3 regions of the Qipengyuania aurantiaca genome follow, and region 3 is predicted to be linked to each of the others. Evidence: predicted binding sites of a transcription regulator. Region 3 holds the regulator's gene; each other region holds the start of a gene.
The links. The regulator LexA, encoded in region 3, represses DNA repair genes until DNA is damaged. The targets are predictions, from matches to a motif close to GTTCCNCNCTTGTTCT.

Region 1: K3148_RS06485 (ribonucleoside-diphosphate reductase subunit alpha) is a predicted target of LexA. The motif match lies at 3,799-3,814, and genes of this name have one in related genera.
Region 2: recA (recombinase RecA) is a predicted target of LexA. The motif match lies at 5,709-5,724, and genes of this name have one in related genera.

What each region holds. Positions count from the first base shown of each region.
Region 1 is NZ_CP081295.1:1,327,763-1,335,038, forward strand. It holds gene nadB (L-aspartate oxidase) at 1-97, shown strand, start outside; gene K3148_RS06465 (GGDEF domain-containing protein) at 178-1,020, shown strand; gene K3148_RS06470 (PilZ domain-containing protein) at 1,045-1,377, opposite strand; gene K3148_RS06475 (alpha/beta fold hydrolase) at 1,562-2,452, shown strand; gene K3148_RS06480 (energy transducer TonB) at 2,824-3,342, shown strand; gene K3148_RS06485 (ribonucleoside-diphosphate reductase subunit alpha) at 3,940-5,979, shown strand; gene K3148_RS06490 (GGDEF domain-containing protein) at 6,220-7,276, opposite strand, start outside.
Region 2 is NZ_CP081295.1:2,375,735-2,383,010, reverse strand. It holds gene K3148_RS11625 (hypothetical protein) at 1-107, shown strand, start outside; gene alaS (alanine--tRNA ligase) at 153-2,816, opposite strand; partial or broken gene K3148_RS11615 (class I SAM-dependent methyltransferase) at 2,893-3,624, opposite strand; gene K3148_RS11610 (glutathione S-transferase family protein) at 3,722-4,348, opposite strand; gene recA (recombinase RecA) at 4,570-5,631, opposite strand; gene K3148_RS11600 (hybrid sensor histidine kinase/response regulator) at 5,780-7,276, opposite strand, start outside.
Region 3 is NZ_CP081295.1:2,581,721-2,588,996, reverse strand. It holds gene K3148_RS12620 (ComEC/Rec2 family competence protein) at 1-1,764, shown strand, start outside; gene lexA (transcriptional repressor LexA) at 1,814-2,506, opposite strand; gene moaC (cyclic pyranopterin monophosphate synthase MoaC) at 2,646-3,119, opposite strand; gene trpC (indole-3-glycerol phosphate synthase TrpC) at 3,291-4,076, opposite strand; gene trpD (anthranilate phosphoribosyltransferase) at 4,073-5,065, opposite strand; gene K3148_RS12595 (anthranilate synthase component II) at 5,062-5,676, opposite strand; gene pip (prolyl aminopeptidase) at 5,853-6,812, opposite strand; gene K3148_RS12585 (phosphodiester glycosidase family protein) at 6,805-7,276, opposite strand, start outside.

The DNA of each region.
Region 1 (7,276 bases), 1.3 Mb from region 3:
AAGTGCGCTCAAACGCCACGAAAGCCGCGGCCTGCATTTCATCCTCGACTATCCGGAGACGAGCCCGGTGGCGCGCGACACGCTGCTGATTCCGTAGCTCCCGGGACATCACGCAGGGCGGATCGGGGGCAATCTTTACCTTTCGCGCGTTATGGGGAGTGAACCGGGGACCCCATCATGCGATTCTACAAGGCGACTTCCTTCCTTTTTCCGCGCCATTACCCGGCGCGAATGTTCGCCCTGTGCTTCGGCGCAGTGCACATTCCGCTTGTGACCTTCCTCGTCTTCGAGGCGCTGCGTGGTGAGTGGCATTGGGGTATTTTCCTCGCCCTGCTCGTGGCGACCGTTGTCGGAAGCGTCGCGGCAATCCTCGGCATTCACGGCCTGCTCGCCCCGATCGACGAGGCCTCGCGTGCGCTCAGGGCCATGCGTGACGGCGACCTGTCGCGCCCGGTCCCTATCGGAGGCCCCGATTTGGCGGGTCACCTTCTTGAATCGGTCGCCCACGCCTCGCGCTCGACCGCAGACAAGATCGACAATTTGCAGGAATTGGCCAACACCGACCTCCTGACCGGCCTCCTCAACCGCCGCGGTTTTTTCGAGGCGATGGACGCGCGCGAAAAAATGTCCGGCACGCTGGCCGTCATCGACACGAACAATTTCAAGCGGGTCAACGACCTTCATGGCCACCTTGAAGGGGATCGCGTCCTTCGCATGATGGGCGAGCGCCTTCGTGAAGTGATGTCGGGTGAGGACGCCGCAGCGCGTTGGGGCGGGGACGAATTCCTGGTCTTCTTCGCCCATCGCTCCGAAGACGAGGCGACGAAGGCCCTTGCCACCCTTGCGCAAGGTCTCGAACGCCGACCCCTGACCCGGATCGACGGCAAGCCTTTCGGCTTTTCTTCCGGCACGACGGCAATCGATGAAAATGACCGCGGCCTGCTCGATGCGGCTGTCGCCCGTGCCGACGAGCCGCTTTATCGCGACAAGCGCAGGGCTCGCGGACTGGTGGACGCCTGAGCTTCGGCGAGCAGCGGGCGGAGGTTAACCGCGCCCCTGGCCGATCCGCTTCATAATGGCGCGCTGCGGCCAGTCGTCCAGAGCGAATTCGCGCACCAGGCTTTCGGGCACCGGGTGGACGAAGGAGATGCCCAGGGCATCGCCCAATTGCCAGGCGATCCGGCCGCCGACCGAGTAATCGGGGGCGAGGAACACGTCGCAGCGGTCGCCCACTTCGACTTCTGCATTCGGCGATTCCACCATGCAACCCTGCTGCGAGAGGTTTCGCATGGTGCCGAAGAGCTGGTAGGCGCCCAGCGCGATACGAACGCTTTCGCGCGTCGAACTCCTCTCGGCAATCCTGCGCTCAATATTCATGAGGCCCTCTCCCAAGGTGCAGAAATACTACAAATAGAAGTCGGTCGATTGTAGTAAAACGACAAGCTGCGCTCCCGTTTACTTTCTGTTTACTATAAGCAGCCCGATTTACGCCTGGGCGATGGACAAACGCGCCGGATTGCGGTGATGTGCGCTGCGAGGACATCAGAAAGAGGAGCGACGCGTGCCGAAGGTCACAGCAAACGGGATCGATATCCATTACGAAGAGCATGGCGATCCGGCCCATCCGGCGATGCTGCTCATCATGGGCTTCGGCGCGCAGCTGACCCTGTGGCCCGACGAGCTGGTCGAAGCCCTTGCCGCGCGCGGATACCGCGTCATCCGTTATGACAACCGCGATATCGGCCTCAGCCACAAGTTCGACGGGGTGAAGGCACCCGGGCTGGTCAAGATGACGCTGATGTCCAAGATCGGCATGACCCCGCGCGTGCCCTATGGCCTTGCCGACATGGCCGCCGACGGGATCGGCCTGCTCGATGCGCTGGACATCGACAAGGCGCATATCGTGGGCGCGAGCATGGGCGGCATGATCGCGCAGCATGTCGCGGCAAAATATCCCGAACGCTGCCTCAGCTTCACCCAGATCTTTTCGACCACCGGCAATCCCAAGCTGCCGCCCGCGCGCAAGGAAGCGCTGCAGGCGCTGGTCACGCGGCCTTCGAGCGATGCCGAGGATGCGCTGGTCGAACACGGCATCATGCTCGCGCGGACCATCGGCTCGCCTGGCTATCCGGCGCCCGAGGAACGCCTGCGCGAACGCACGCTCACCAGCGTGCGCCGCAGCTTTTATCCCGAAGGTCCGACGCGGCACCTCTCGGCCATCGTCGCCGATGGCGACCGCCGCCCGATGCTGCGCGAAATCACCGTGCCGACCCTTGTTCTGCATGGCGAGGACGATCCGCTCGTACCGTGCGAAGGCGGGCGGGACACCGCGGCCTGTATTCCGGACGCGAAGCTGGAGACCATCCCCGGCTGGGGGCACGATCTTCCGCTGGAACTGGTCGAGCCGCTGTCCGACAAGATCGCGGGGCACGCCTCTTCGGCGACGAACTGAAGGGCGATTGCGACAAATCGCGCCGAATTTTTCGCGCAGGTATCGGCGAACTGGAGGCTCGCTCTGCGAGTCCCTTTCGCGGGGCTATCCCAAGGTTTCGCGATCTGGTCGATTAAGGTCTGGCGGGGCACGTGAGCTTGCGCCGAAATGTAAGAAACGGTCCAGATTGTATGTCCCCGTCACGCGCTATTGTGTCATTTGACACAGGCTCGGAGCGGGTTCAATTAAAGCAACGGTAGCCAAAGGTGCCCGCAGGACCCGGCTCTCCGATCGACCAACGACCGTACTCGCTAGAAGAATGAAAACGGCAGTCGCGATCAACGTGTAACTCTCTGCGGCCGATCATCGCTTTATTCCAAAGGATGATCACCATGTACAAAATTGTCACCCTCTCCCTCGCTCTTGCGGCCACGGCCGTCCTGCTCGCCGAGCCGGTTACCGCCGGTGCGGAAGAACCCAGCATCGTCGTTACGCCGGAGAAATCCCACGCGCAGTTCGTCGCGACCGTCTCGCGCGATCTCGATGACCAGCTCGAAGCCGCCTCGCGGTATCCCTACCTCCCGTTTGGGGAAGGGATCACCAAGGTGCGCTTCACGCGCACTGCCGACGGCGCTCCGGAAAACGTAACGATTTACCGCAAGTCGGGCATCCGCACCCTCGACAGGATCGCACGCCGGGCGGTGAGCAATTTGCGAACCCTCAACGAAGTGCCGGCCGATCTCGGACCCGACCAGGTCTACCAGGCCAACATCGTGTTCGCGAATAACGCCGAACGTGCGGAGGAATTGCAGGACCAACTGATAGCCGAAGAAACTGCGCGGTTTGCATCCGATCCCTCCGAGCGCAGGGTCTTCGCCTTCGGTAGCGCAGCGGCCCGTCCGTCCTCCTGAACCGCGCTACCGTTTCCCGGCCAAAATGAAACTGTCCGGCCGGGAACGCCCCGGTGCCACGTCATGTTCTGCGGGAACAGGCGTGTCGCCGGGGTTCGTTTTGTCCCGCTGGCTACCGGGTCGACAAGCAACTCACGGCAAGGAAATGTCGCGGTCCGAGTCGAATGATTCACAAGCCGGCAGCATCATTTTTGCCCCAAAGATTTTTTGCACGGCTGCATTTTTGGGCTTGCGATTTCGCAAAGCCAGCTTGGTCCACGCGTCGCTGCATCGCATCATCGGATCCGGTCCACAGGCACTCTCCATACGCGTGTTAAAAATTCGTTGACCCTCTTGCGCCCGACTCGCTCCTGATTCAGTATCTAGTGGTCGGTTGCCTGGGGGTACCCACAAGACCTAGCGATTATCCCGAAGCTCCCCATATGGGAGAGGTGGCGGATTCGCCCCGGTCTGTGGAGAAAATGGGGAGAAGTTTCGCACCCCGGACAAGGCATTCGATGGTAGGCGGGTAGGGCTCCCGTCGACTCGACAGGAACGCGGCACGACGGGCGATCGCAGGACCCGTACGGCCCGCACAGACACAGATGGTGGGGCAACATGGATTTCAAAGGCGGAGACGAAGCGGCGATGGCACTGGACCTCGAAACGGACACCACGACCGAGGACAGCGATGGCGCGGCGTCGAAAGCCACCGACAAGGCGGTGAGCATGGCGAAGGACGATAAGGGCAGCGACGAACTCGTCGCCGAAAAGGCGGGTGAAGCGATGGCCGGTGCCATGGCCGAAGTTGCCAAGGCTGCGGCTGCCAAGGAAGATTCCAAGAAGGTCCTCGACCGCCGCTTCGACGTGAAGACGGACGACAGCCGCAACGATCTCCTCACCGAGTTCGGTAAGGAGACGCTGGAAGACCGTTACCTGCTGCCCGGCGAAACCTATCAGGACCTGTTCGCCCGCGTCGCCGACTATTTCGCCGACGACCAGGACCACGCCCAGCGCCTTTACGACTACATCTCAAAGCTGTGGTTCATGCCCGCGACCCCCGTTCTCTCGAACGGCGGCACCACGCGCGGCCTGCCCATCTCCTGCTATTTGAACTCGGTTTCGGACAGCCTCGACGGCATCGTCGGCACCTGGAACGAGAACGTGTGGCTCGCTTCGAAGGGCGGCGGCATCGGCACCTATTGGGGGAATGTCCGCGGCATCGGCGAGCCGGTCGGCCTCAACGGCAAGACCAGCGGCATCATTCCCTTCGTCCGCGTGATGGACAGCCTGACGCTCGCGATCTCGCAAGGGTCCCTGCGCCGCGGCTCGGCGGCCTGCTACATCGACGTCAACCACCCGGAAATCGAGGAATTCCTCGAAATCCGTAAGCCCTCGGGCGACTTCAACCGCAAGGCGCTGAACCTGCACCACGGCGTGCTGATCACCGATGCCTTCATGGAAGCGGTCCGCAACGGTGAGGAATTCGACCTCGTCAGCCCCAAGGACGGCAGCGTCCGCAAGACGGTCGACGCGCGTTCGCTCTTCCAGAAGCTCGTCGAGACCCGCCTTGCGACGGGCGAGCCCTACATCGTCTTCTCGGACACGGTGAACCGCATGATGCCCAAGCATCACCGCGATCTCGGCCTCAAGGTCTCGACTTCGAACCTGTGCGCCGAAATTACCCTGCCGACCGGCATCGACCACCTCGGCAACGACCGCACCGCAGTCTGCTGCCTGTCCTCGCTCAACATCGAGAAGTGGGACGAGTGGAACACCGAAAAGCAGTTCATCGAGGACGTCATGCGCTTCCTCGACAACGTCCTGCAGGATTACATCGACCGCGCGCCCGACGAGATGGCGCGCGCGAAATACTCCGCGATGCGCGAACGTAGCGTCGGCCTCGGCGTGATGGGCTTCCACTCCTTCCTCCAGCAGAAGGGCATCGGCTTCGAAAGCCCGATGGCTAAGGTCTGGAACCTGAAGATGTTCAAGCACATCCAGGGCAAGGCGTCGGAAGCTTCCATGGTGCTCGCACAGGAACGCGGCGCCTGCCCTGATGCCGAGGACATGGGCGCGATGGAACGCTTCAGCTGCAAGATGGCGATCGCCCCGACCGCGTCGATCTCGATCATCTGCGGCGGCACCAGCGCCTGCATCGAGCCGATCCCGGCGAACATCTACACCCACAAGACGCTTTCGGGCAGCTTCGTGGTGAAGAACCCCTATCTCGAAAAGCTGCTCGACAAGAAGAGCAAGAACTCGACCGCGATCTGGAATTCGATCCTCGAGAAGGGCGGCAGCGTCCAGCACCTCGACTTCCTGACTCCCGAAGAAAAGGCGACCTTCAAGACCAGCTTCGAAATAGACCAGCGCTGGCTGCTCGAATTCGCCGCTGACCGCGCGCCCTATATCGACCAGGCGCAGTCGCTGAACCTCTTCATCCCGGCCGATGTCGACAAGTGGGACCTGATGATGCTGCACTTCCAGGCGTGGGAGAAGGGCATCAAGTCGCTCTATTACCTCCGCTCGAAGTCGGTGCAGCGCGCCGGTTTCGCCGGTGGCGTTGAGGCCGACAACACCGCCGACGCCGCGAAATACGAACTCGCCGCCGGTGCCGAGCAGACCGATTACGAGGAATGCCTCGCCTGCCAGTAAGCGGCAGCGGTAATTGGAAAGGCCCCGTCCTCCTAATGGGAGGGCGGGGCTTTTTCGTGGAGGATCGATGCTGCGGCTACAGCGCGTCCGTCAGCCCTTTTAGGCGCGATAAAGGGCCCGGCCCGCGTGCCGGAAGAACGCGGTTGCTATCGCCTTTTTCGTTGTCGTGAATCAGCTTACTTGCCCGGGCGGCGCAGGTCACAGAAAGGGCAAGGTCGAATTCCCGGCGGGCGAGGCGCGCTATGCCGCCAGCTCGCACCGGTCGCGGCCCGCGCGTTTGGCGTTGTAGAGTGCCCTGTCGGCGGTGCTCAGCAGCATCCCGAGGTCCGGCGCGCCGGCGGCACCATGGACCGCGATGCCGATGCTGACCGTGCAGCTCGCCGTCTCTTGGTCTTCACGCATTGGAATTTCGATATGGCTGATGGCGCTGCGCATTTCCTCGGCGAGCGTGATGGGGTTCGCGCCGTCCAGCGGCTCCAGCAGGACGACGAATTCTTCCCCGCCGAACCGAGCCGCCAGCCCCGAATGCTTGCGCGCAATCATCGACAAGGCTTCTCCCACCGAGCGCAGGCATTCATCGCCAGCCTGGTGCCCCCACCGGTCGTTGAAATTCTTGAAATGGTCGATGTCGATCATGAACACCGCAACGCTCTGGCCTTCGCCATCCGTCCCGGGGCCATAGCGCTTGCCGAAAGTCTCCGAGCAATGCCGCCGGTTGGCAAGCCCGGTCAACGGATCGTGGCTGGCGAGCTGTTCCAGCTGGCGATTGGCGTGGGCCAGTTCCTCCACGCGCCGCCACCGGGCCTCGGCCAGTTCGATATTGTCGGTCTGCAACGTCCACATCCGGCGCGCCAGCATCCAGGCGGCAATTCCGACGATGAGGAACACGATGGCCATAGCGGTAAACAGCTGGGCGTTGTCGGCGGAAAACCACAGCACGGCCAGCGAACAGGCAAGGTACATGCCGACAAAGACAGCGGATTCGCGCGGGCTGAGAGGCAGGATCGGGGTCGCGATGCCGAGCACCAGCACCGTGCCGAGCATGTGGAACACATTGTGCGGGGCAGGGGCCCAGCCGGCAATCGTCGCCGTGACCATGCCGAAAGCGATCAGGGACGAGCCGAGCAGGGCCTTGCGCGCCCTGCGCATCCTTCGCGGAAGCGCGAGGCCAAGCGCCTGCTGGGTCATGACTAGCCCGGTCTTCAATCCGGCGGCGGTCAGGATAAAGGCTGGCACGATAAGCACGTCGATCGCGATGGAGGCGAGGGTTACCCCCATTCCTAGCGCAAAAAGAAAC
Region 2 (7,276 bases), 210 kb from region 3:
AGATGGACCAAGCACCGACCGACCAGCGCGGCGCTCCGGGCGACACCGAAGGCTATGACATCGAGCAGGGCTCGAGCGGCGTCACCAAGAGCACGCCCAACGCCTGATTATCTCCGGAGAGGAGAATCAGCGCCTGACCAGTCTCGTGCCGGTCAGGCGTTTTCTTTTGCGAGCGCCTCACGCACGGCGGCGATGGCTTCGTCGGCTTTCGATCCGTCCGGACCGCCGCCCTGCGCCATATCGGGACGGCCACCGCCACCCTTTCCGCCTAATGCCTCGACACCGGCGCGCACGAAGTCGACCGCGCTGAACCGCTCGGTGAGGTCGTCCGTCACGGCGACGGCGAAGGCCCCCTTACCATCGTTGACCGCACAAATCGCGGCCACGCCCGAACCGATGCGGGTTTTTGCCTCGTCCAGCAGCGGGCGCAGTTCTTTGGGGTTGAGGCCATCGATGACCTGCCCGGAGAATTTCACACCGCCGATATCTTCATCCGCGGGTCCGGCATCACCCGAGCCGCCGCCACCCAGCGCCAGTGCGCGTTTGGCCTCGGCGAGTTCCTTCTCAAGCCTCTTGCGTTCGTCGACTAGTGCGGAGACGCGCGCAGCCGCCTCGTCGGGCGAGGTTTTGAGCGCGCTTGCGATGGCACGCACGGTCTCGTCGCGGGCGAGCAGCCACAGGCGCGCGGCTTCGCCGGTCAGCGCCTCGATCCGGCGTACGCCAGAGCTTACGGCGCTTTCGGAGACGATCTTGAACAGGCCGATATCGCCCGTCGCCTCGACATGCGTGCCGCCGCACAGTTCGACCGAGTAGTTCTTGCCCTCGCCGCCCTTGCGGCCCATCGACAGGACGCGGACCTCGTCGCCATATTTCTCGCCGAACAGGGCAAGTGCACCTGCGGCCACAGCATCGTCGGGCGTCATCAGGCGCGTGCCGACGGTTTCGTTGGCGCGGATTTCCTCGTTCACTTCGGCCTCGATCGCGGCGATGTCCTCGTCGCTCAGCGGCTTGGGATGCGAGAAGTCGAAGCGGAAACGGTCGTCCGCAACCAGCGAGCCCTTCTGCGTCACATGGCCGCCAAGGCGATTGCGCAGCGCGGCATGAACAAGGTGCGTTGCCGAGTGATTGGCACGGATGCGATCGCGGCGCTCGGCATCGATCTCGAGATGGACGGCATCGCCCACCTTCACGCTGCCCTTGGCGATCTTCGCAATATGCGTGTGCAGGCGGCCGAGCGGCTTGTTCGTGGTCAATACCGCGATTTCCAGCCCTTCGGGCGTCCAGATGCGTCCGGCGTCGCCGGTTTGGCCGCCGCTTTCGCCATAGAAGGGGGTCTGGTTGGTGAGGACGATTACATCGTCGCCCTCGCCCGCGCTGTCGACTTCCTTGCCGTCCTTCACCAGTGCGACCACTGCGGCCTCGCCCGTGTCGGAGCTGTAGCCGGTGAATTCGGTCGAACCTTCGCGCTCGGCGATGTCGAACCAGACTTCCTCACTGGCCGCCTCGCCCGAGCCCTTCCACGCGGCGCGCGCGGCGGCTTTCTGTTCGGCCATGGCGGCATCGAAGCCGGGCTTGTCGACCGCGATCCCGCGATTGCGCAGAGCGTCTTCGGTAAGGTCGTAAGGGAAGCCGTAGGTGTCGTAGAGCTTGAACGCGGTCGCGCCATCGAGCGTGCCGCCCTTGCCCATGTCGCCGGTGGCTTCGTCGAGCAGTTTGAGACCCTTGTCGAGCGTGCGGCGGAACTGCGTTTCCTCGCGTTCGAGCACTTCCTGGATCAGCGGCTGTCCGCGCACGAGTTCGGGGTAAGCCGCGCCCATCTCGGTGACGAGCGCAGGCACCAGGCGGTGCATCAGCGGCTCGCTCGCGCCCAAGAGGTGCGCATGGCGCATGGCGCGGCGCATGATCCGGCGCATGACATAGCCGCGGCCTTCATTGCTGGGCAGCACGCCGTCGGCGAGCAGGAAGCTGGTGGATCGCAGATGGTCGGCGATAACGCGGTGGCTGGCGGTCTGGTCGCCCTCGGCGTTGACGCCGGTCAGGGCCTCGCTCGCGCCGATCAGCGCCTTGAAAGTATCGGTGTCGTAATTGTCGTGGACGCCCTGCATCACCGCCGCGACGCGCTCGATCCCCATACCGGTGTCGATACTGGGCTTGGGCAGGTCGCCAACGATCTCGTCGTTTTCCTGCGTGAACTGCATGAAGACGAGGTTCCAGATCTCCACGAAGCGGTCGCCGTCTTCCTCGGGCGATCCCGGAGGGCCGCCCCAGATATGGTCGCCGTGGTCGTAGAAGATTTCCGAGCACGGGCCGCACGGACCGTCCGAGCCCATGGCCCAGAAATTGTCCTTGGTCGGGATGCGGATGATGCGCTCGTCGGCGAAACCGGTGCGCTTCTTCCACAGGTCGAAGGCTTCGTCGTCAGTGTGGTAGACCGTGACCAGCAGTCGGTCCTTGTCGAGCCCCCATTCCTTGGTCAGCAGCGTCCAGGCGTGGTCGATCGCCTGTTCCTTGAAATAGTCGCCGAAGCTGAAATTGCCGAGCATCTCGAAGAAGGTGTGATGCCGCGCGGTGTAGCCGACATTGTCGAGATCGTTGTGCTTGCCGCCGGCGCGCACACATTTCTGCGCGCTGGTGGCGCGCGGTGCGGGCGGGGTTTCGAGGCCGGTGAAGGCGTTCTTGAACGGCACCATGCCCGCGTTGACGAACATGAGCGTGGGATCGCTGAAAGGCACGAGCGGCGCGCTCGGAACCTCGGCATGGTCGTTGCTGCCGAAGTAATCGAGGAAGGAGCGGCGGATTTCATTGGTCGACGTCATGCGGGCGCAGTTAGGCAATCGCGGCCCGCCCGACAAGCCGCAAAAGCCCGTTTACCGTGGGCGAAAGCGGCGATGGTCAGCCAGCGCTGGCGGTAACGATCCAACAAGCTGCCGCGAGCGAGACGGTGTCGCCATCACGGTTCGCTGCGGCCATGTCTGCGAGACGGGCAAGCATGGCTTCGCGCTCCTCGCCTTCCGTTTCCGCAAGGGCGCGGGCACTGGGGCCGATCGCCTGGAAGTAGGATACCGCGTCCGCAACCGGGTCTTCGCCCGTTCCGACAATCATGGCGTAATCGACCGGAGTGAGCTCGACGGATTGCCACCCTCCCTCGTTGAGCACATCCCTGACATAGTTGGCTTCCCCGAAAGCAAAGGGTCCCGGCGCACGGGGGTCAGGCGCCTCGCCACCGGGAGGGACGATGGCAGCGAGTTCACGGATCCATCCGTTTTCCGCCGGAGTGCGGAAGCAACTGAAAACCATGCGGGCATCTGGTTCTGACTGCGAACGCAGGTGATCGAACGCCTTTGCGGGATCGCCGAAGAACATCACGCCATGGCGGGAGACCAGCAAATCGGGCTTTCGACCGGTGTCCGAGGTCCAACCGGATGCATCGCAAAGTTCGAATGCGGTGTTGGCAAGGCCGGTCGTTCTCTCGCGCGCGACTACGAGAAGCTCAGGGCTGATATCGATGCCCAGATGCGATGCAGCGGCGTTCGCCTGAGCCAGTTCGAGGGTAATTTCGCCCGCACCGCAACCGATATCGAGCGCCCTTTCATAGGAGTGGGCCACTGCCGTTTCGAGAAGCCGAGAGGTTAGCTCACCGAAACTGCGATCCGTTCGCTACCACTCCCTCGCCCAGCTCTGGCCGACACGGTCTTTCCATTCCGAACCCGAAGTCATTCGCTCACCATCCGAAATAGGCGCCGCCGCGTTCGCGGGCGCGTTGCCAGGCGGGGCGTGCATGTATCGCCTCGACGAAACGGGCCAGCTTGGGCGCCTTTTCGCCATACCCCTGCATCACCGCGATTTCGGCAGGGAAGCTCATCATGACGTCGGCGGCGGACCAGTCGGAGCCGACAAAATGGAGGTCGTCGGAGATGTTGTTCTCGGCGTACTCGATATGCGCGGCAAGCTGCTCGTCGATCCGCGGCATGGCCGGAGCTGCAGCCTCGCCCAGGCGGCCGGCGACCAGCTTTAGCATGACGGGCACGAAAAACGAGCTTTCGCCGAACTGCATCCATTCGAGGTGGTCGATCCAGGCGTTGGACGATCGATCGGGAAGCCAGCTCTCGCCGCCGTGCCGTTCACACAGATACTCGATAATCGCACCGCTTTCGGCGACCCGTCGGCCATCGTCCTCGATGACCGGCGACTTGCCCAGCGGATGCGCCTGCTTGAGTTCGGGCGGCGCGAGATTGGTCGTCGCATCGCGCTGGTAGGCCACGATCTCGTAATCGGCCCCGAGTTCCTCGAGCAGCCACAGTATCCGCTGCGAGCGGCTGTTGTTGAGGTGGTGGACGGTGATAGTCATGCGCTCTCCCCTGCTGGTTGTCTCCTGCCTAGGGAGACGGAGCGCACTAGGCCAGCCTCAATTCGGGATCAGGCCCAGACACACGAAAAGCCGGTGCGGCGGCAATAGGAGAGAGCGCGCGCACCGGCTTTCCGTGTTTCCGGGAGCGCCGGGGGACAGTCCGGCTGTGACGTGCGGCGGGGAATGAGGTGCCGCACGCGCCCCCGCTTGAAGCGATGTGATCAGTCTTCCGCGTCCGGACCAGTCATCATCTCTTCGGCGACCTCGTCGGTTTTGCCGCGGATCGCAGCTTCCAACTTGGCGCACATTTCGGGGTTTTCCTTGAGGAAGGTCTTGGCGTTCTCGCGGCCCTGGCCGATGCGGACGCTGTCATAGCTGAACCAGCTGCCCGACTTCTCGACCAGGCCCGCCTTCACGCCCAGATCGAGGATCTCGCCGATCTTGGAGATGCCTTCGCCATACATGATGTCGAATTCGACCTGCTTGAACGGCGGGGCGACCTTGTTCTTGACGACCTTCACGCGGGTCGAGTTGCCGATCACCTCGTCACGGTCCTTGATCTGGCCGGTGCGGCGGATGTCGAGACGAACCGAGGCGTAGAACTTGAGCGCGTTGCCGCCCGTGGTGGTTTCGGGGTTACCGTACATCACGCCGATCTTCATGCGCAGCTGATTGATGAAGATCACCATGCACTTGGAGCGGTTGATCGAACCGGTGAGCTTGCGCAGCGATTGCGACATGAGACGCGCCTGGAGGCCGACGTGGCTGTCGCCCATCTCGCCTTCGATCTCGGCGCGGGGAACCAGCGCGGCAACCGAGTCGACCACGAGGATGTCGATGGCGTTCGAACGCACCAGCGTATCGGTGATTTCGAGCGCCTGTTCGCCGGTGTCGGGCTGCGAGACGATCAGCTCGTCCACATCGACGCCCAGCTTCTTGGCATAGACCGGATCGAGAGCGTGTTCCGCATCGACGAAAGCCGCGGTACCGCCCGCCTTCTGCGCTTCGGCGATGGCGTGCAGCGCCAGCGTGGTCTTGCCCGAGCTTTCCGGACCGTAGACTTCGATCACGCGGCCCTTGGGCAGGCCGCCGATGCCCAATGCAATATCGAGGCCGAGCGAGCCGGTGGAGATCGCCTCCACATTCATCGCTTCCTTCTGGCCCAGCTTCATCGCCGAGCCTTTGCCGAATGCGCGATCGATCTGCGCAAGCGCGGCGTCCAATGCCTTCTGGCGGTCTGCGTCCACTTTCTTATCCCCTACAAGCTTCAGACTGGCCGCCATGACATATTCCCCTTTCGCATTTCCAGAGCCGTTTCCAACTCATCAACTGCGAAGAGGTGTACCCAATTTGTTCTCATAGAACAAGAGTGGAACGAAATTTTCTTCAACAGGGTCAAAAAGCGCAGAAATCTGGGGCTTCCGCACCCTGTCAGGCGTCGACCTTGGCCTGCGCCTGCAAAACTTCCGAGACCTTCGCGTTGATCTGCTGAACGCTGAAGGGCTTGGGAATGAAGTACATATTGTCGATATCGATGTCGTTGCGCAGCTGCTCCTCGGCATAGCCGGACATGAACAGGATCGGCACATCGGGCTTCACCTTGCGGATCGCGCGCGCCATCGCCGGGCCGTCCATCGCCGGCATGACGACGTCCGACACGATCAGATCGAACTCGATCTCGCCATTGGCGATCTGGGCGAGGCCCTCCTCCCCATCGCGCGCGGTCGTGACCGAATAGCCGGCGCGGGTGAGCGCGCGTTCGGCCACGGCGCGGACCATGTCCTCGTCTTCTACCAGCAGCAGCGTGCCGCCGCCGGCCCATTCGCTGGCCTTGGTATCCTCGCGATCCTCACCACGCTGGTTGGCCGGCATCTCGCCCTTGTGGACCGGCAGGTACATGGTGAAGCGCGCGCCGGCCGCCTCGCCGCTGGAATCGGTGACGTTGTCGGCGAAGATGAAGCCGTTCGACTGTTTCACGATGCCGTAGACCGTGGAAAGGCCGAGGCCAGTGCCCTTCCCCTGCTCCTTGGTGGTGAAGAAGGGTTCGAAGATCTTGTTGAGATGCTCGCCCGGGATGCCGCCGCCCGTGTCCTGCACGATGAGGACGGTATAGTCGTCGGCGGGCATGATATCGATGCCCATCTTGCGCACGTCGCGCGCCGACACGCGGCGGGTGGCGAGCGTCAGACGCCCCTTCCAGTCCTGCTTGCCGAGGCGCGCGGCATGGCTCTGCATCGCGTCACGCGCGTTCACGGCCAGGTTGATGATGACCTGTTCGAGCTGCTGCGGGTCGGCGCGGACCGGGCCCAATTCGCGGTCGTGGCGGACGGAGAACTCGATCTTGTCGCCCATCAGGCGCTTCAGCAGCTGGCTCACCTCGCTCACTACGTCGGGCATTTGCAGCACGACGGGGCGCAGCGTCTGCTGGCGCGAGAAGGCGAGCAGCTGGCGGGTCAGCGAGGCGGCGCGGTTCGAGTTCGCCTTGATCTGCTGGATGTCGTCATAGTCGCTGTCGCCCGGCGTGTGGCGCAGCAGCATGAGGTCGCAATAGCCGATGATGGCGGTCAGCACGTTGTTGAAGTCGTGCGCGACACCGCCGGCAAGCTGGCCGACGGCCTGCATCTTGGTGGCCTGTGCAACCTGGCGGCGCAGGCGCTTTTCCTCGGTGGAATCGCTGATCGACAGGAGCACAGCGGCATCGCCCAGCCCGCGCACGCCGGCTAGGCCGATGGAGACCGGCTCTTCCTTGTCGTTGGCGAGGCGCACCGCCATGTCGCCGCTTGCCGTCGCACCCTTGGCGAAGCGGCGGACGGTATCGGCCATGGCCGCCTTGTCCTCGCGCACCACGAGGTCGGAGGGGAATTGCGGCAAGCCCGATCCTTCGCGTTCCACCGCGCGCAGGAAAGCCTTGTTGGCGAAAAGGAACCT
Region 3 (7,276 bases):
CGGATTTTGTCCAAGCAGGAGCAACCCGCCGAGGGGCGTTACCGGCTCGTCCTTGCCACCCGCGATGCCACGGAAGGCCGAGCTATGAAGCTGCGGGTCAACGTTCCCTTGGATAAGGCGATCGAAGGGTTGGACGAGGGCGCGCGTGTCCGCCTTCGCGCGCGATTGATGCCGCCTTCTCCGCCGCTCCTGCCCGGCGGATACGACTTTGCGCGCGCCGCGTGGTTCGAGGGATACGCGGCCACTGGCTCCCTCGTAGGCGAGATCGAGATTGTGGAGGAGGCCGGGAAGGACACAGGGCTTATCGCGAGGGCGCAGCGCTTCTTGTCCGCCCATGTCCGGGACAATCTCGACGGATCGGCGGGCAGCATCGCCGCTGCGTTTGCCAGCGGGGATCGCGGCGCCATCGCGGAGGATAACGAAGTCGCCATGCGGGACGCGGGGCTTACTCACCTCTTGGCGATCAGCGGTCTGCATGTGAGTGCAGTGATTGCTGCGGCCTATTTCCTTGCGATCAAGCTCTTTGCACTGTCGCCATGGATCACCCTTAGGTTGCGATTGCCCCTTGTCGCCGCCGCATTCGCGGCGTTCGCGGGTATTGGTTACACCTTGCTGACCGGGGCGCAGGTGCCGACGGTGAGGAGTTGCATCGGGGCGATCCTGGTACTCATAGCGCTCGCGCTCGGGCGCGAGCCGTTGTCGCTACGCATGGTTGCAGTTGCCGCTGCGGTCGTGCTCCTGCTCTGGCCGGAGACGTTGGTTGGGCCCAGCTTCCAGATGAGCTTTGCGGCGGTTCTCGCTATCGTCGCTTTGCACAACGCGCGCCCGGTGAAAGACTTTCTTGCCCCGCGCGAAGAGAGCCGGACGCGATGGCTCTCAAGGCGGATGCTGATGCTCTTTGTGACCGGTTTGGTGATCGAGATTGCGCTGATGCCGATCGTGCTTTTCCACTTCCACCGCGCGGGCTTGTACGGGGCCTTTGCCAACGTCCTGGCGATCCCGCTCGTGACATTCGTGTCGATGCCCCTGATTGCCGCCGCGCTGCTGTTCGACCTGGTCGGATTGGGCGCGCCGTTCTGGTGGCTCGCCGGCCAGTCGCTCGACCTGCTTTTGCTGCTCGCGCATACCACCTCAGCGCAACCGGGGGCGGTGAAGCTGGTGCCGCATATCGGGTTGTTCACGGTGCTCCTGTTCGTCGCGGGCGGTCTTTGGCTGGCCTTGTGGCGCGGGAGGGCGCGCTTGCTCGGGTTGTTGCCTGCTGCGGTCGGCGGTCTTTTGCTGGCAACGGCATCGGCGCCCGACGTTCTTATTTCGCGTGATGGGCGGGATGTGGGGCTGGTCGATCGTGACGGTCGTCTCTTCATGCTGCGGGACAAGCCGGGCTCCTTTGGGCACGACAGCCTTGCAGAACTGGCGGGAGTCGAAGCGGCGTCGATGCCCATGGCCAACTGGCCTGGGGCGCGGTGCAGTGCCGACTTCTGCACCCTGCCGATGGAGGGCGGCGAGCGGGTCTGGCATCTCTTGGTTGCCCGCAGCCGGGAGCGGCTCGACGAGCGGGAGCTGGCCGCGGCGTGCGAGAGGGCTGATCTAGTGATCGCCGACCGCTGGTTGCCGCGCAGTTGCCAGCCGCGTTGGCTCAAAGCGGACGGACGCTTTCTGAAGGAGCGTGGAGGAACCGTTATCGACTTGGAGGCCGGAGGGGTCGAGACTGTGTCAATGCATCAAGGCGAGCATGGCTGGTGGAAAGGCGGCTTGGACGACTAAGGGGCGCTTCCGCAGGAACGCCCCCTGGTCAATTCTCGCCACCTCATGCTTAGTGATACCGGCGCAAAAGGCCAGCAAGCTTGCCCTGCACTTTTACCCGACCTGCTTCGTAGACCTGCGGCTCATAGGCCCCATTGGCGGGATCGAGGCGCACCATGGCGCCTTCCTTGCGCAGGTATTTGAGCGTCGCTTCCTCGTTATCCACGAGCGCCACCACGATCTCGCCATCGCGTGCGGTTTCGGCGCGTTTTACGAGGGCGAAGTCGCCATCGAAAATCCCGGCCTCGATCATGGAATCGCCGCTGACTTCGAGCGCGTAGTGATCGCCCGGGCCGAGCAGGGCCGCGGGGACTGGCATCGAAGCCTGCCCCTCGATTGCCTCGATCGGAGCACCGGCGGCAATCCGTCCGTGCAGCGGCACTTCTATGATGTCGTTGGCGGGTTCCGGAGCCGCCGCCTTCGGAGCGTGCGCCGCGACGACCGTGTCGTTGGCGGGTGCTGCCGGCTTGGACGGGCTGGTGACCGAATCCTCGGGTAGCTTGATCACTTCCAGCGCGCGCGCCCGGTTGGGCAGGCGGCGGATGAAGCCGCGTTCTTCCAAGGCGGAAATCAGGCGATGCACGCCCGACTTGCTCTTGAGATCGAGCGCTTCTTTCATCTCTTCGAACGAAGGCGAAATGCCGGTTTCTTCCAGCTTCTGCTGGATGAAGCGGATCAGTTCGTGCTGCTTGGCAGTCAGCATCGGGTTCTCCCCATGGTCCTTGTCACATTATCTGTTCACAACCCTGTGAACGAATGTGGAACAATTAGGCAACCATTTCTGCCAAGTCAAGCAATCCCGCCGTTTTGGAGGCAGTTGGGCAAGAACAGGCGTTCCCGTTTCAGTCCGCTGCGCGCCATTCGCCGGACTTGCCGCCGCTCTTGGCAAGGAGGCGGACACCCTCGATCACCATACCGCGATCGAGCGCCTTGCCCATGTCGTAGAGCGTGAGCAGAGCGACGCTGGCGGCGGTCATTGCCTCCATTTCGACACCGGTCCTTCCGATCAATCCGGCCTTGGCGGTGACGCGGATCGCGTCCGATTCGCGCTCGAACTCGATGGTCACGCTTTCCAGCCCGAGAGGATGGCAAAGCGGGATGAGTTCGCCGGTCTTCTTGGCGGCCATGATGCCGGCAATCCGTGCCGTGGCGAGGGCATCGCCCTTGGGTACATCGCCAGCGAGCATCGCCTCGAGCGCATCGGTCCGCATCCGAATCCGCCCCTCGGCCGTGGCCGTACGCTCGGTTTCGGGCTTTGCACTCACGTCAACCATGCGCGCCGCGCCGTTCTCGTCGAGATGAGTAAGTCTGTTCATCGAACGACCCCGTAAAGCTGAACGATGGAGCGCATGGAGCACGGTCCTGGCGAAGAAAACTTCACCGTCGCGGCAAGGTGCTTTTGCGAGCCTTCTGCCGCCGCCAATGAGTGTCTGGAGATCGAGTTCATGGCCACTGCATGCCACAGTTTCCCACGGTAGGACAGGGCATCAGCCTTCGAGCAAGCGGCGAGTTCCCGCCTCGACATCGTCCTGCCGCATGAGGCTTTCGCCGACGAGGAAGCTCCGCACGCCCGAACGGGCGAGCCGCTGGCAATCGTCGTGCGTGAAGATACCGCTTTCCCCAACCAGCAAGCGATCGGTCGGAGCAAGCCGTGCAAGTTCCTCCGTCGTGGCAAGATCAGTCTCGAAGGTCTTGAGATTGCGGTTATTCACCCCGAGAAGGCGTGACTTCAATCGCGTCGCGCGCTCCAGTTCCATGGCGTCATGGACCTCGACCAGCACGTCCATTCCCTGCTCGAAGGCAGCCGCTTCGATCTCTGCCATCTGCGTGTCGTCGATCGCGGCCACGATGATCAGGATCGCATCCGCCCCGATGGCGCGCGCCTCGGTGACCTGCCAGGGATCGACCATGAAATCCTTGCGCAGCACGGGAAGATCGCAGGCAGCCCGCGCCGCGATCAGGTAATCTTCGTGGCCCTGGAAATAGGGCGCGTCGGTCAGGACCGAAAGGCAGGCAGCACCGCCTGCCGCATAGGCGCGCGCGTGATCCGCGGGCTGGAAGTCGGGACGGATGAGGCCCTTGGAGGGCGAGGCTTTCTTGATCTCCGCGATCAGGCCGAAGCCCGCGCCCTGCGCTTGCTCCAGCGCGGCAAGGAAGGCGCGCGGGGCACTCTGTTCGCTGGCCAGCCCTTCGAGGTCGGCAAGGCTGCGTTCGGCCTTGCGCGCGGCCACTTCCTCGCGCTTGGTCGCGCAAATCTGCTCGAGCTTGTTCATTTGGCCAGCGCAATCCAGTCGGCGAGCAATTGCTTGGCCCTCCCGGAATCGATCGCCTCGGCGCCCATTTCGGCGCCTTCAGTCCAGTCGCTGGTCTTGCCGGCAACGATCAGGGTTGCGGCGGTGTTGAACAGGACGGCGTCGCGATAGGGGCCGGGCGCGCCCATCAGCAGCGCTTCGAGGGCCTTGGCGTTATGGGCGGGATCGCCGCCGCGGATCGCCTCGACCGGCGCGTGCGGCAGGTTGGCCTGCACCGCAACGACGCGGCGCATCTCGAAATCATTGCCCGCCACGTCGGCAAGCTCGTTGCCGCCTGCGAGGCTGAGTTCGTCCAGCCCCTCGTCGCCCGAGGCGATGAAGGTGCGCTCGGTGCCGAGTTTCGCCTTGGCCGCCGCGTAGATCGGCACATAGGCCGGACGCGCGATGCCGATGAGCTGGCGGGTGACGCCAGCGGGGTTCGACAGCGGCCCCATCAGGTTGAAGATCGTGCGCATGCCCAGCTTCTGGCGAATGGGCTGGATACGCCCCATGGCCGGGTGGTGGTTCTTGGCGAAGAGGAAGCAAATACCCAGTTCGTTCAGTGTCTTCTCGGCGGTTCTTCCCGCCGCTTCCATATCGAGACCGAGCGCTTCCAGCGTGTCCGCCGCGCCCGATTTGGAGCTGGCGGCACGGTTGCCATGCTTCGCCACCGGCACGCCGGACGCCGCGACCAGCAGGCTGACTGCCGTCGAGACGTTGAGCGTGTGGTGCCCGTCGCCGCCGGTGCCGCAGCAATCGACCGTGCCATCGGGTGCATCGATGGGGATCAACCGTTCGCGCAAGGCCCGTGCGGCTCCGGCGATTTCCTCCGAAGTCTCGCTGCGGGCGGACATTTCGACGAGGAAGCGACCGATCTCCTCGTCACTCGTTTCGCCGTCGAGGATCCAGCCGAAAATCTCGTGCGCGTCGCTTTCGGTGAGATGGGTGTCGGCGGAGGGAAGCGTCTTCATGCTGGCACCTTGGTTGCAATCCCGCACAGTTCGAGGAAATTGGCGAGGAGGGCGTGGCCGTGCTCGGTGGCGATGCTCTCGGGATGGAACTGGACCCCGTGGATGGGCAGGTCGCGGTGGCGGAAGCCCATCACGCTCGAGCCGTCGAGACCGGGTGTCTTGCTGGTGGCGTTGACCACGAGGCAGTCGGGAATGTCCTCGACCACGAGCGAATGGTAGCGCGTCGCCGTATAGGGGGAGGGCAGCCCGGCAAAGACACCGGTGCCGTCATGAGTGAGATCGCTGGTCTTGCCGTGCATCAGCCCGCCGCGCACCACCCGGCCGCCGAAATGCTGCCCGATCGACTGGTGACCGAGGCATACGCCGAGCAGCGGCTTCTTCGCCTCCGCGCAGGCCGCCACGAGGTCGAGGCTGATCCCCGCTTCGTTGGGTGTGCAGGGGCCGGGCGAGATGAGGTATCCCGCCGCGTCCTTGGCCAGCGCTTCTCCGGCGGTGATAGTGTCGTTACGCACCACCTCCACCTCAGCCCCCAGTTCCATCAGGTAATGGACCAGGTTGAAGGTGAAGCTGTCGTAATTGTCGATGACGAGGATGGATCGGTTGGCGGTCATTAATTCGGTCAATGGCTTTCACGAACGCAGCTATCAAGCAAGCAAAGCTTCTCCCCGCGAGAATCTGCTTCAATCCGTTCGTGCTGAGCTTGTCGAAGCACCGTCCTTCTTTACCGAAATGATCTTGAAGCTGAAGTACGGCCCTTCGACAAGCTCAGGGCGAACGGCGGGGGTGTTCAGGCTTTACCCGCCAGCTTGTCGGTCGCGCGCACGAGGCCGTCGATAATGCCCGGTTCGCCCGCCGAATGGCCCGCATCGTGGACGATCCACAGCTCGGCCTCGGGCCACGCCTTCTTCAGCTCCCATGCCGAGGTGGGCGGGGTGCAGATGTCGTGACGTCCCTGCACGATGATGCCGGGAATATGCTTGATCCTGTCGACGTTCTTCAGGAGCTGCGCTTCTTCCAAGAAGAAGTCCTGCAGGAAGAACTTGGCGCAGATGCGGGCGAAGGGGACGGCCTTGGCCGGATCGCCGAAGCTGTCGAGCAGTTCTTCGTCGGGCAGCAGCGTAGCGACATTGCCTTCCCACAGCGACCATTCGCGCGCGGCGGCAAGGCGGGTGGGTTCGTCGTCGCTGGTGAGGCGGTCGTAATAGGCCTGGACGAGATTGCCGCGCTCTTCCTCGGGGATGAGGCCGGCGAAATCGTCCCACTGCTCGGCCATGATCTCGGACGCGCCGTAGGTGTAGAGCCAGTCCTTTTCCTTTTGCCGGGCGAGGAACACGCCGCGCAGGACGATCTCGCTCACGCGCTCCGGATGGGTCTGGGCGTAGGCAAGGGCGAGGGTCGCGCCCCAGCTGCCGCCGAACGCCTGCCATTTCTCGTGGCCGCACATCGCCCGCAGCTTCTCGATATCCTCGACGATACGCCAGGTGTCGTTGTGCTCGATCTCGGCGAAGGGGAGCGATTTGCCGCAGCCGCGCTGGTCGAAGAGAAGGACGTCGTAGAGCTCCGGGTCCCACTGGCGGCGGTGGCTGGGCGACATGCCGCCACCCGGTCCGCCGTGGAGGAACACCGCGGGCTTGCCGCCCGGCGTGCCGACGCGCTCGTAATAGAGCGAGTGGCCGTCGCCGACGTCGAGCATGCCGGTCTCGTAGGGTTCGATCTCCGGATAAAGGCCGCGCTCATACTCAATCATCGGATTGTCCCTTTTTCTCGACGACCACGATGGGGCCGATCGGTGCGCCGGTGTCGAGGCGGTCGGTCGCCGGGTTCCAGAGGCCCGAGACATTACCGTCGAGATAGAGCGCGTTTTTCACGTTGAGTTCGTCGCGATAGAAGCGCGCGAGCTTGCCAAAGCTGATCGCGGCATTCGAGATGACGAAATGGGCGCGCCCCTTCTCGTCCACCCCAACGCCGTTGCGTACGAGGCGGCTTTCCCCGTCATGCGAGATTTCGGGGTGAAGCTTGCCATCGACCACCAGCATCGGCCCCGATTGCGTGCCGAAGTCGGGCCTTTCGCGCACATTGGCAAGGAAGTCCTCGGTGCTGCGGACTTCCCACGTGTCGCCCGTGCCGAAGAACACTCCGTTTGGCGCCATGTGGAAATTGCCCTCGCCATCGGCGGTGTTGAGCGTCTGGAGGCGCTCGCCGCCTTCGACG